DNA from 3 places in the Bacillus sp. Medicinal_06 genome. Region 2 is predicted to be linked to each of the others. Evidence: riboswitches for the same ligand, from Rfam matches in the RefSeq annotation. Region 2 holds a riboswitch; each other region holds the start of a gene.

Region 1 (3,988 bases), on a different contig from region 2:
ATAATAATCGTCGCTCCATCTGGAAGGTCTTTTAAGCTCTTATACTTTTGAGAATATACACCAATTGGTTCTAAATGAATTTTTCCGGCTACTTCAAAATCGTATTTTTTATCTTTAATTTCTTTTTCTAAGTATGGAATGTGTTGGAAGTAGTTCGCATCTAATTCCTTATCCGCTAATGATTTATTCGGCAATACATAGTCTTGGAATGTTTCAATTTTTAATTCAATTCCCTTTTTCTCTAATAAAGGTTTTGCCTTTTCTAAGATAACAGCGTGCGGTACGTTAGAAGCTCCTACAACAAGTTTCTTTTCATCTTTATCTTTCCCACCACAAGCAGCTAAACCAAAAATTGACGTTGAAATAAGTGCTGTAAGTAATAATTTTTTCATTTGAAACACCCTCCCATTTTAATTATCGTTTATCAATTCGAATTGTTACACGATCACCAATCCACTGAATTAAAAATACAACGAGTAATACACAAATTGTTGCAACGATTGTTACATCGTTATTTCCACGCTGAAATCCTTCTAAATAAGCAAGTGTACCAAGACCACCAGCACCGACAACACCAGCCATCGCTGTATAGCCTACAAGTGCAATTGTCGTTACTGTAATACCAGATACAAGTGCTGGCAAAGATTCTGGAATCAATACTTTCCAAATAATCGTACTCGTTTTTGCTCCCATTGCTTTTGAAGCTTCTATTACTCCTTTATCAATCTCACGAAGTGCAATTTCAACCATCCTTGCATAAAATGGTGCCGCTCCAATAATTAAAGCTGGTAGTGCTGCGCTTGCTCCAAGAATTGTTCCAAGGAGAATCTTCGTAAATGGAATTAATAAAATAATTAAAATGATAAATGGAATGGAACGAAAGATATTTACAAATGCTCCAATCGCTGTGTGAATCGCTCTATTTTCCCATAAATTATCCTTTGCCGTCATGAAAAGTAATAGTCCTAAAATAAGACCTAAAACAAATGTCGCAAATGCTGCGATTGCCGTCATATATAATGTTTCACCTGTTGCTTCTAGCATTTGATTCCAGTCGACGTTCGCGAGTAACTTATCCATGTGCAATCACCTCCAGCTCTACTTGCTCTTGATGGATTCCTGCTATTGCTTGTTGGATTGCCACTTCCTCACCATTTAAGTGAATCACTAAACTTCCATACGATCCATTGTTTGTTTGAGCAATATTCCCTTGAAGTACACTTACTTCTATATCATCCCGCCTCATTAATCTCTGGAGTACTGGACGCTCTACAGAATCACCAATAAACTGTAAACGAATGACTTTTCCATCTGGATATTTTTCTAATAAACTCTCAATTGTTTCATTTGTATCTTCAGAATCTGTTAGCTGTTGTACAAATCGCTTTGTAATCTCCTTCTGTGGGTTACGGAATACCTCTAGTACAGGACCCGTCTCTACAATTTTTCCTTTTTCCATGACTGCAACACGATTACAAATTTTACGAATCACATGCATCTCATGTGTAATAAGTACAATTGTTAAGCCAAGACGTTTATTAATATCTAGTAGTAAATCTAAAATTTGATCTGTTGTTTCAGGGTCAAGCGCTGACGTCGCTTCATCACATAGCAGCACTTTCGGATTATTTGCTAATGCTCTCGCAATCCCAACGCGCTGCTTTTGTCCACCGCTTAATTGAGACGGATATGCATCGCCTCTTCCTTCTAATCCAACAAGATGAATTAACTCATCTACTCGTTTTTTTCGCTTTTCCTTATCCACTCCCGCAATTTCAAGTGGAAAAGCAATGTTCTCACGTACAGTTCGTGACCACAGTAAATTAAAATGTTGAAAAATCATTCCGATTTCTTGTCTTGCCTTTCGAAGTTCATTCCCAGTAATTGCTGAAATCACACGATTTGCTATCGTAATCTGTCCTGAAGTTGGTTTCTCTAATTGATTAAATAATCTGATTAAAGAACTTTTACCAGCGCCACTATATCCGATAACACCAAAGATCTCGCCTTTTTCTATTTTTAAATTGGCATCATCTACAGCAGTGACATCACCGCTTTTTGATTTATATATTTTCTTTACATTTTCCAATAAAATCATGATGTTCACCCCTTTTTGAATTAAAAAGCGTAAGCAGCTCGTTCAGATTTACTCCCACAATTTTTATTTTTGGTGTAAGAATTACTTAAATCTAACCGTCGCCATAGCTAAATTTCTTATTAGCTCCTCTTATTATTCGAATGTCCTCCTCATTCAAACAACAAAAAAACCTTTCTGCTTTTAGAATGAGCAGAAAGGTTTATATGCGTATATCAACATGATCCCTTCCTCTCATCTCTCAAAGCATTTGCTTTGCAGGAATTGGCACCATTTCAATCTAAAAATTGACGGTTGCCGGGCTTCACAGGGCTCAGTCCCTCCACCTCTCTTGATAAGAGAAATCAGATTTAATTTTCGTCTGATTTGAAATTTATGAAATTGTCTATATTTTATGACTTGAATTGTATCAATATACACCCACTATGTCAACAAAAAAATTCTTAAAAAACGAAACTTCAGACTATTAAGCACCTACTGGCATTGGCTTACATATATGAAATACGGATTCTAATAATAACATCGTACGATACGTTCCGTTATATTGCACACGTCCGCTGTGCAATAGTGTTTGCAACCGAACATTTCCAGTAACTAATCGCCTTAAATCTTCTTCCTGAAAGCAAATAAGTTGTTCCGTTCCCCGTGTCTCTTTCAAAAGCTGTATATACTCTCTTGAAATTTGAAGTGAGCAACACTCATCTCCAAAACGAAAATTGATCGTTTTTTCTCCTTGCCGAAGAAGCGGTTCTAGATGATATTGGCTATTAGCATACGTTACAAATGATTGAAGCAACGAATATAATCTCATTCTAGTCACATCCTTCATCTCACTTTCTCCTAATACCATTCCATCTTCTCAAACAGCAATCCTGTTACTTTCTCTCGACAAATAACGTACCGCTTTGATACCTCGACATATTTCCCAGAAAATATGTCGAGGCGGCAAAAACTTTGCCGCCTACTGTAATTCTTTATATAAATATTCAACTGAATGAAATGCATATATTTTCTTCACAATTGTTCCACGCTCAAATACGAGTAAGCAAGGTACACTTTCTACTTCATACTCTCGCGCTAAATGCGGGGCATAGTTTAAGTCTAGCATTCCTATTTCTAATTCAGATATAGTTGCTTCTACCACTGTTAGCATCTTCTTTGCTAATTGGCATGTTCCACACATCGGTGTATATACATATAACACTGTTTTTTCTTGGTCTGCTATTAGAGCTGTAGCTTCAGCACCTGTCCAGTCAATCACTTCTATCATTCCTTACCGTAAATATTCTGTATAAACGTCAATGTCAGCTCCCCATAATACGTTCGCTAAATGATTAGAAGGAGCAGTAGCCACTTCACGGTACGAACGATCAATGTAAATATGCTCGGCCTGCGGGAATTCTTTTCGAAATTGTTTTCTAAGCTTTTCACCTGCAGCATCAGCATCCACTAATACATACACTTCTTTATCAAAAAACTGATCAATGAGCTCATCCATTTTCGACAAACCAATTGTACCATTTGTACAAACAATTTCCACTGGTTCACGAATAATAGATTCAATCTTTCTTCTATCTGATTTTCCTTCGACAATAATGACTTTCTCTACATAGACCATACGTCATCACCCGATCACCATATACTATAAAACAACCTTACTTTAGTATATAGTATATTCGATATTTTCATGTTGTTTCCTGTTTATTTTTACAAAGAAAAGCGGAGGCGGCTCACTCAGAATGTGAGGGGGATGGAGCTAAATCAAGAAAAGCGCAAGCGGCTCGTTCAGAACAGGAGGACGTTGGAACTCCTGACGTAGAGGCGCTCTTTGCCTCGCAGGAAGGAGTGAAACGACCGACTGTTCTAGCCGCTAGAGCTAGACAAAGAAAAGCG
Region 2 (3,988 bases):
CCCCTAACAAACGAATACCTTGTTCAATAAATTTCGGTGTCATCTCTTCAAAATAAGCAGGACTTCCTTCATATACGTAACGTCCTTCTACATAGTTTGGAAGGCCTGCATTTGGATAAGCTGACAAATAACCATTTTTCGGAATCGATATCATTTTAAAAGCTTCCGTCATATGAAGCGGTCCTAACTGACAGTTTAAACCGACTACATTTGCACCGTAATCTAAAAGCTGTTTTAATATTTCATTTACATCATTCCCATTTTGAGTTGTGCCTGCTTCATGAAGAGCTAACTGTGCAATAATTGGAATATCTGTTTGTTTTCGCAGTACTTTCACCGCATGTAGCAATTCGAATTCATCATAAAATGTTTCTAATAATAATCCATCAATCTTTTCTTCTAATAATGCCTCGGCCTGCTCAAGTAACATAAATTCCCGTTCCATATCAGTCGTTGTAACGGCTCCAATATGCTTCATACCACCAATCGTCCCTAAAATAGCATTCTTGTCTGTCACGGCTGCTTTTGCAAGCTTTACTGCTGCTTTATTAATTTTGGTAACCTGATTTTCTAAACCATACATGCGCAATTTTGCTTCATTTGCACCATATGTATTTGTTTGAATAATATCTGCACCGGCAGCTACATATTGTTTATGAATAGATATAATTAAATCTGGATCTGATAGATTTAATTCTTCAAAACTACTTTGCAAACCATGAGAATGTAATAATGTACCAACTGCTCCATCACCGATAATAATTCCTTTTGATAATAAATCTAGAATTTTCACTTGTCTCCCTCTTTTCTATCAATATAAAAACCCCCTCTTCACCTTGAAGAGGGGGACATCATCAATCCTCCTCTTATCATGCAAAACAAATTGTTCTGCAGGTATTAGCACCGTTTCAAACATTTCGTTTGAAGGTTGCCGGGTTTCATAGGGCCTTTCCCTCCACCGCTCTCAATAAGAGTTTATCTTAATTATTAATTTATTTTTTAAAAGGAAATACGTGTACCTTTTAACAATCTTTATTAATTTTCTAATAAACTTATCATGGGACAAACTAAAAGTCAATGAAATTAGCAGGAAGATAAAAAATATTTAAAATAAAGTTGCAATTCAATTATCTTTTGTTGTAAAGTTAAAATCATAATAAAATTTCATACAAATTATTCTTATCTAGAGAGGTAGAGGGACTGGCCCTATGACACCTCAGCAACCATTAACATGTTCGTTAATAAGGTGCTAATTCCAGCAAATTGTGAAAAGATTTGACAGATAAGGAGAAGACTATATTCGCATGAAAGCCTTCTTCTTAGAAGGCTTTTTTTATTTTTTATTTTTTATCAAGGAGGAATTTAACATGTCAACAATCGAAACAAAACTAGCTCAAATCGGGAATCGAAGCGAAACGACTACAGGAACGGTTAATCCCCCTGTTTACTTTTCAACAGCTTATCGTCATGAAGGAATCGGAAAATCAACAGGTTTCGACTATTCACGAACTGGAAACCCAACACGCGGCCTTTTAGAACGCGCAATTGCTGATTTAGAAGAAGCGGAACAAGGATATGCCTGTAGTTCGGGAATGGCAGCGATTCTTCTTGTTCTGTCTTTATTCCGGTCTGGAGATGAACTTATCGTATCAGAAGACTTATATGGGGGAACCTATCGTTTATTTTCAGAACATGAAGAAAAATGGAATATTCGATGTAGATACGTAAATACACAATCTATAAAACAAATAGAACAAGCCATTACTTCTCAAACGAAAGCTATTTTTATAGAAACTCCAACCAATCCATTAATGCAAGTTACTGATATCGCAGCTGTCGCAACTGTTGCCAAACGGCACGGAGTCCTTCTTATTGTAGATAATACATTCTACACTCCCTATATACAACAACCATTAACAGAAGGAGCAGACATTGTTCTTCATAGCGCCACAAAATATTTAGGTGGTCATAATGATGTATTAAGCGGACTTGTCGTTGCAAAAGGCCAAGCGCTTTGTGAAGAACTTGCCCACTATCACAACGCTTCTGGTGCTGTATTAAGTCCATTTGATTCATGGTTATTAATTCGCGGGATGAAAACATTAGCTCTTCGTATGAAACAGCATGAAGAAAATGCAAAGAACATCGTTTCTTATTTAAACGCGGAAGATGGTGTAACCGATGTTTTTTATCCGGGAAGAGGTGGCATGATTTCATTTCGTCTTCGCGATGAAAAATGGATAAATCCTTTCTTACAATCTTTATCTTTAATTACCTTTGCAGAAAGCCTTGGCGGAGTTGAAAGTTTAATGACATATCCAGCAACACAAACACATGCAGATATTCCAGAAGAAGTTCGTACAGCACGCGGCGTATGTAATCGTCTCCTCCGCTTCTCTGTTGGTATTGAAAATGGTGATGATTTAATTCAAGACTTAAAGCAGGCTATTAAACATGTAAAAGAAGGTGTGAGAATATGAGTTATTCTTTAGATACACTCTTACTTCATAACCACTATAAACATGATTCACAAACAGGCGCGGTTAACGTCCCCATCTATAATACATCAACATTTCATCAATTTGATGTAGATACATTTGGTAAATACGACTATAGTCGCTCTGGAAATCCAACACGTGAAGCACTTGAGGACATAATTGCTTTATTAGAAGGAGGAACAAAAGGGTTTGCCTTTGCATCTGGAATTGCAGCGATTTCTACTGCCTTCCTCCTTCTCTCACAAGGCGATCATGTTCTCATTTCAGAAGATGTATATGGAGGAACGTATCGTATTGTAACAGAAGTCCTCTCTCGTTACGGGGTTTCACATACATTTGTTGACATGACAAATTTAGAAGAAGTAAAACAAAATATTAGACAAAATACAAAAGTCTTTTACGTTGAAACGCCATCCAATCCATTATTAAAAGTAACCAACATTCGTGCCATTTGCGAATTAGCAAAATCTGCCGGAGCACTTACATTTGTTGATAACACATTTTTAACACCATTATTCCAAAAGCCACTTGAACTCGGAGCTGATGTTGTGCTTCATAGCGCAACAAAATTCATTGCTGGTCACAGTGATGTTACAGCCGGATTAGCGGTTGTAACAGATGAGGAACTCGCTCAAAAACTTGGTTTCTTGCAAAATGCATTTGGTGCTATATTAGGACCGCAAGATTGTTCTCTCGTTCTTCGCGGTCTGAAAACATTGCACGTACGCCTCGAACACTCAGCAAGAAATACGAATAAAATTGCTCATTATTTACAAAAACACTCAAAGATTCAAAATGTGTATTACCCTGGATTACAATCACACTCTGGCTATGACATACAACAAGAACAAGCCCAATCTGCCGGTGCTGTTTTATCTTTCACGCTTCAATCCGAAGATGCTTTGCGACAATTTTTATCTCAAGTTAAACTTCCTGTCTTTGCAGTAAGTTTAGGAGCTGTAGAATCCATCCTTTCTTACCCTGCAAAAATGTCACATGCAGCACTATCACAAGAAGCACGTAATGAAAGAGGTATTTCTAATTCATTGCTCCGTTTATCAGTTGGCCTTGAAAATGTAGATGATTTAATTGCTGATTTTGAAAATGCACTTTCTTATGTCGAAGAACCTGTGAATGCATAATGATCATCTTAAATGAAATAAAATATAAACAGAACCTAATTTTTAGGTTCTGTTTATATTTCTATTTGCATCGTGTCATATGCAAACATAATATTGAGTCCATTTTTCTGAAGGTCCATTGCAATTTCACTTTAACTGTTATGATTTGTGAAATACGTTTCACCCCCTTGTTTTTTGATTTTCAACATGTTATCCCTTCTTTCCATCCAAAATCTCTATTCTATATAAGAGTACAAAACCCTTTTTCTTATTATTTTAAAAATTTTGTATATTTATTTGAAAGAACAAAAAAATCATGATAAAATCGTGTTATAAATGTATCTGTATCTTCAAACATATAGTAATTTT
Region 3 (3,988 bases), on a different contig from region 2:
ATTTACACGGCACAAGCCGAATCAATGACCAAGGACACTTAGAAATTGGAGGATGCGATACAACGCAGCTAGCAAAACAATATGGAACACCGCTTTATGTATACGATGAGGCTGCTATTCGTGAAAAATGTCGCGCATTTCATCGTGCATTCCAGGAAAGTGGGTTCTCTTACCAAGTAGCATATGCAAGTAAGGCGTTCTTGTGCATGGAGATGTGCCGAGTAGCTCGTGAAGAAAATATGTCTTTAGATGTTGTTTCCGGGGGCGAATTATATACTGCTTTACAAGCTGGTTTTCCAGCATCACGTATTCATTTTCATGGTAATAATAAGACGGAAGAAGAGATTATAATGGCGCTGCGAGCAGGTATTGGCTGTTTTGTAGTAGATAATTTCTTGGAAATGGAAATATTACATGACTTAGCAGAGCGGTATGGAAAAATTGTAAATATATTAATTCGAGTTACACCTGGAGTAGAGGCGCATACTCATGAATATATTACAACAGGGCAAGATGATTCGAAATTTGGTTTTGGAGTTTCTACTGGTCAGGCAATGCAGGCGATTCAAGTAGCACTAGAGAAATCAAATTATAACGTGTTAGGTATTCATTCGCATATTGGATCGCAAATTTTTGAAACAGCAGGATTTGTTCGGGCAATTGAAGTATTACGGAACTTTTTAGAAGAAATCAGAAAGCAAACAGGCTATGTAGTAACTGTATTAAATGTTGGTGGAGGATTTGGAATTCGCTACACAGAGTCTGATACACCGCTTACGCTTGAAACGTATGTGCATGCTGTAACGAATGCAGTGAGGGAACAATTTACAAGAAAGAATTATCCACTCCCTGAAATTTGGATTGAACCAGGGCGTAGTATTGTCGGAGATGCAGGAACAACAATTTATACAGTAGGAGCTGTAAAAGATATTCCAGGTATTCGTAAATATGTGTCAGTTGATGGAGGAATGACGGACAACTTAAGACCAGCTTTATATGGAGCACGTTATGAGGCAATGCTTGCCAATAGAGGAAGAGAAAATGCCGAAGAGATTGTATCAATTGCTGGAAAGTGTTGTGAGAGTGGGGATATGCTTATTTGGGATATAGAACTGCCACAAGTTACTTCTGGAGATTTGTTAGCAATCTCTTGTACAGGAGCATATGGATATTCTATGGCGAATAATTACAATCGCATTCGCAGACCGGCTGTAGTATTTGCAAAAGGCGGGGCGTCACAAGTTGTTGTCGAACGCGAAACATATGAAAATATAATTGGGAACGATCGCATACGCATAAAAGAGCTTGTGTAATCAATAAAAAGGAGTTGTTCGAACTGGGCAACTCCTTTAAAAAAATAAAAAATATAAAATATATCGGAAAACTAGGATTGAAAAAAATCAGAATTATGATAAAATACAAATACAAAGCTTATCAAGAGAAGCGGAGGGAACTGGCCCTACGAAGCTCAGCAACCTGCTTATGGGAGCAAGGTGCTAAGTCCAGCAAAATGGCATCCATTTTGAAAGATAAGGTAAAATATATTACCGAACAGTCTTTTCGAAATGGGAAAGATTTTTTTTATGAATAAAAAGGGGGGCTGTTCGTGGGAGTGCGTGGACATTTTGACGAAGTAGCTGAAAAGATTCAAACGATGCTTGCGGATATGAAATATGGTTCTATTACAATTGTTGTGCAAGATGGAAAAGTGATTCAGCTTGAAAAAAGTGAAAAAGTACGCTTAAAGTAAAAAGCGCTGACTAGAAAAACTAGAGGCGGTTTTAACCTATTGTATTAGGTTAAAACCGCCTTTTTGCGTTACAGGGGGAAAAAACATGCTGACGTATGAAACATGGAAAGAGGACTTCATTTCTTTTTCTGAAGAAGGTGAAACAAAAGGAGCACTGCAAGTATTAGAGTGGGCTTATAACCATTATAAGGGTGAAATTGTATACGCGTGTAGCTTTGGTGTGGAAGGTATGGTTTTATTGCATTTAATAAACCAAGTAAATCCATCTGCTAAAGTTGTATTTTTAGATACAAACGTTCATTTTCAAGAAACATACGATTTAATTAAACGAGTGCGTGAAAGGTTTCCGGGTTTCGAAATTATTGAAAAGCAACCTTCGCTCACACTTGAAGAACAAGCAAAGAAGCATGGGAATAATTTGTGGGAGCATAATCCAAATCTCTGTTGTAAATTAAGGAAAATCTTACCCCTTGAAGAATCTTTATCGGGTGGAAAAGCGTGGATATCAGGGCTAAGGAGGGAACAGTCTGAAACGCGGAAATATACAAAGTTTATCAATCAAGACCATCGTTTTAAATCTATTAAAATTTGTCCGCTCATTCATTGGACGTGGAAGGAAGTGTGGCGCTACGTATATAAGCATAATTTGCCTTATAATCCATTGCACGACATTGGTTATCCAAGTATAGGGTGTGAAAAATGTACGTTGCCTGTAGGAGATGGAGAAGATTCAAGGGACGGACGGTGGGCTGGAAAGATGAAAACGGAATGTGGCCTTCATTACCAATAAGAACTGGATTGATTTTAAATATATATGAAAGAGGCGTACAAGGAAATGAGTAAAACAAATATATTAGTAAATCGCGTTGATGAAACGTATGAAATAAAGGGAATTACAAAAGAAATTGAATTAGACAAAATTGCGTTAAGTGATTTAGAGCTTCTTGCGATAGGTGGTTATAGCCCGCTTACTGGCTTTTTAGGGAAAGAGGACTATCAATCTGTAGTAGAAAAAATGCGTTTAGTAAACGGTGATGTATGGAGTATCCCTATTACACTACCAATAACGGAAGAAAGGGCGAAACAATTAAAAATTGGTGAAGAGGTTCGTCTTGTTAAAGAAGGAATCACGTATGGTGTTATTCAAATAGAAAATATTTTTACACCGGATAAAGAGAAAGAAGCATTGCTTGTTTATAAAACGACTGATATTGCCCATCCAGGTGTGAAAAAATTATATGATAGACCGAATATTTATGTTGGAGGAGCAATCACGCTTGTAAAGCGCTTTGAAAATGATAAGTTTGCTTCTTATCATTTAGATCCAAGCGAAACGCGTGCAGAGTTTGCAAAACGCGGCTGGAAAACGGTAGTGGGGTTTCAAACGAGAAATCCTGTTCATCGTGCGCATGAATATATTCAAAAGTCTGCACTGGAAATTGTAGACGGTTTATTTTTAAATCCACTTGTCGGTGAAACGAAATCAGACGATATTCCGGCTGATGTGCGTATGGAAAGTTATGAAGTGCTTTTGAAAAATTATTATCCGAGCGATCGTGTCTTTTTAAGTGTTTTTCCGGCAGCAATGCGTTATGCAGGGCCACGTGAAGCGATATTTCACGCACTGGTTAGAAAAAACTTTGGCTGTACACATTTCATCGTGGGGCGTGATCATGCTGGGGTAGGAAATTATTACGGTACGTACGAAGCGCAAGAGATTTTTGTGAACTTTACAGTAGAAGAGTTAGGGATTACACCGCTCTTTTTTGAGCATAGCTTTTACTGTAAAAAATGTGAAGCGATGGCTTCTACGAAAACATGTCCGCATAGTAAAGAAGAGCATGTTATTTTATCGGGAACAAAAGTAAGAGAAATGTTGCGAAATGGAGAGATACCACCAAGTACATTTAGCCGTAAAGAAGTTGTAGAAATATTAATTCGTGGTTTACAAAAAGAAGTCGTAACAAAATAAGGAGAGAGTAAGATGGGCGTAAATATAACTTGGCATACAGCATCTGTTTCAAAAGAAGAAAGACGAAAGAAAAGTGGTCACCACAGCTTTGTACTTTGGTTCACAGGGTTATCAGCTTCTGGAAAATCAACAGTAGCAAATGCGGTTGCTAGGAAATTGTTCGAAAAAAATATTGGGAATTATGTACTAGATGGCGATAATATTCGTCATGGTTTGAATAAAGATTTAGGATTTTCCGAAAGAGATCGGACAGAAAATATTCGCCG

Evidence for each region. Region 2 has a riboswitch for S-adenosylmethionine ahead of AC1M36_RS06830 (methionine biosynthesis PLP-dependent protein). Riboswitches for the same ligand answer to the same signal wherever they lie in the genome.
Region 1: linked by a shared signal. The riboswitch ahead of AC1M36_RS16000 (methionine ABC transporter ATP-binding protein) and the one ahead of AC1M36_RS06830 (methionine biosynthesis PLP-dependent protein) in region 2 are both predicted to bind S-adenosylmethionine.
Region 3: linked by a shared signal. The riboswitch ahead of AC1M36_RS14675 (YezD family protein) and the one ahead of AC1M36_RS06830 (methionine biosynthesis PLP-dependent protein) in region 2 are both predicted to bind S-adenosylmethionine.

Annotation. Positions count from the first base shown of each region.
Region 1 is NZ_JBWYHD010000006.1:79,435-83,422, forward strand. Features, by position in the region: gene metQ (methionine ABC transporter substrate-binding lipoprotein MetQ) at 1-392, opposite strand, end outside; gene AC1M36_RS15995 (methionine ABC transporter permease) at 415-1,080, opposite strand; gene AC1M36_RS16000 (methionine ABC transporter ATP-binding protein) at 1,073-2,098, opposite strand; SAM riboswitch class I at 2,327-2,436, opposite strand; gene AC1M36_RS16005 (hypothetical protein) at 2,562-2,906, opposite strand; gene AC1M36_RS16010 (thioredoxin family protein) at 3,057-3,365, opposite strand; gene AC1M36_RS16015 (toprim domain-containing protein) at 3,369-3,713, opposite strand.
Region 2 is NZ_JBWYHD010000002.1:622,322-626,309, reverse strand. Features, by position in the region: gene AC1M36_RS06835 (bifunctional homocysteine S-methyltransferase/methylenetetrahydrofolate reductase) at 1-793, opposite strand, end outside; SAM riboswitch class I at 864-974, opposite strand; SAM riboswitch class I at 1,177-1,289, shown strand; gene AC1M36_RS06830 (methionine biosynthesis PLP-dependent protein) at 1,368-2,480, shown strand; gene metC (cystathionine beta-lyase) at 2,477-3,640, shown strand.
Region 3 is NZ_JBWYHD010000005.1:338,860-342,847, reverse strand. Features, by position in the region: gene lysA (diaminopimelate decarboxylase) at 1-1,313, shown strand, start outside; SAM riboswitch class I at 1,429-1,536, shown strand; gene AC1M36_RS14675 (YezD family protein) at 1,607-1,750, shown strand; gene AC1M36_RS14670 (phosphoadenylyl-sulfate reductase) at 1,836-2,540, shown strand; gene sat (sulfate adenylyltransferase) at 2,586-3,722, shown strand; gene cysC (adenylyl-sulfate kinase) at 3,735-3,988, shown strand, end outside.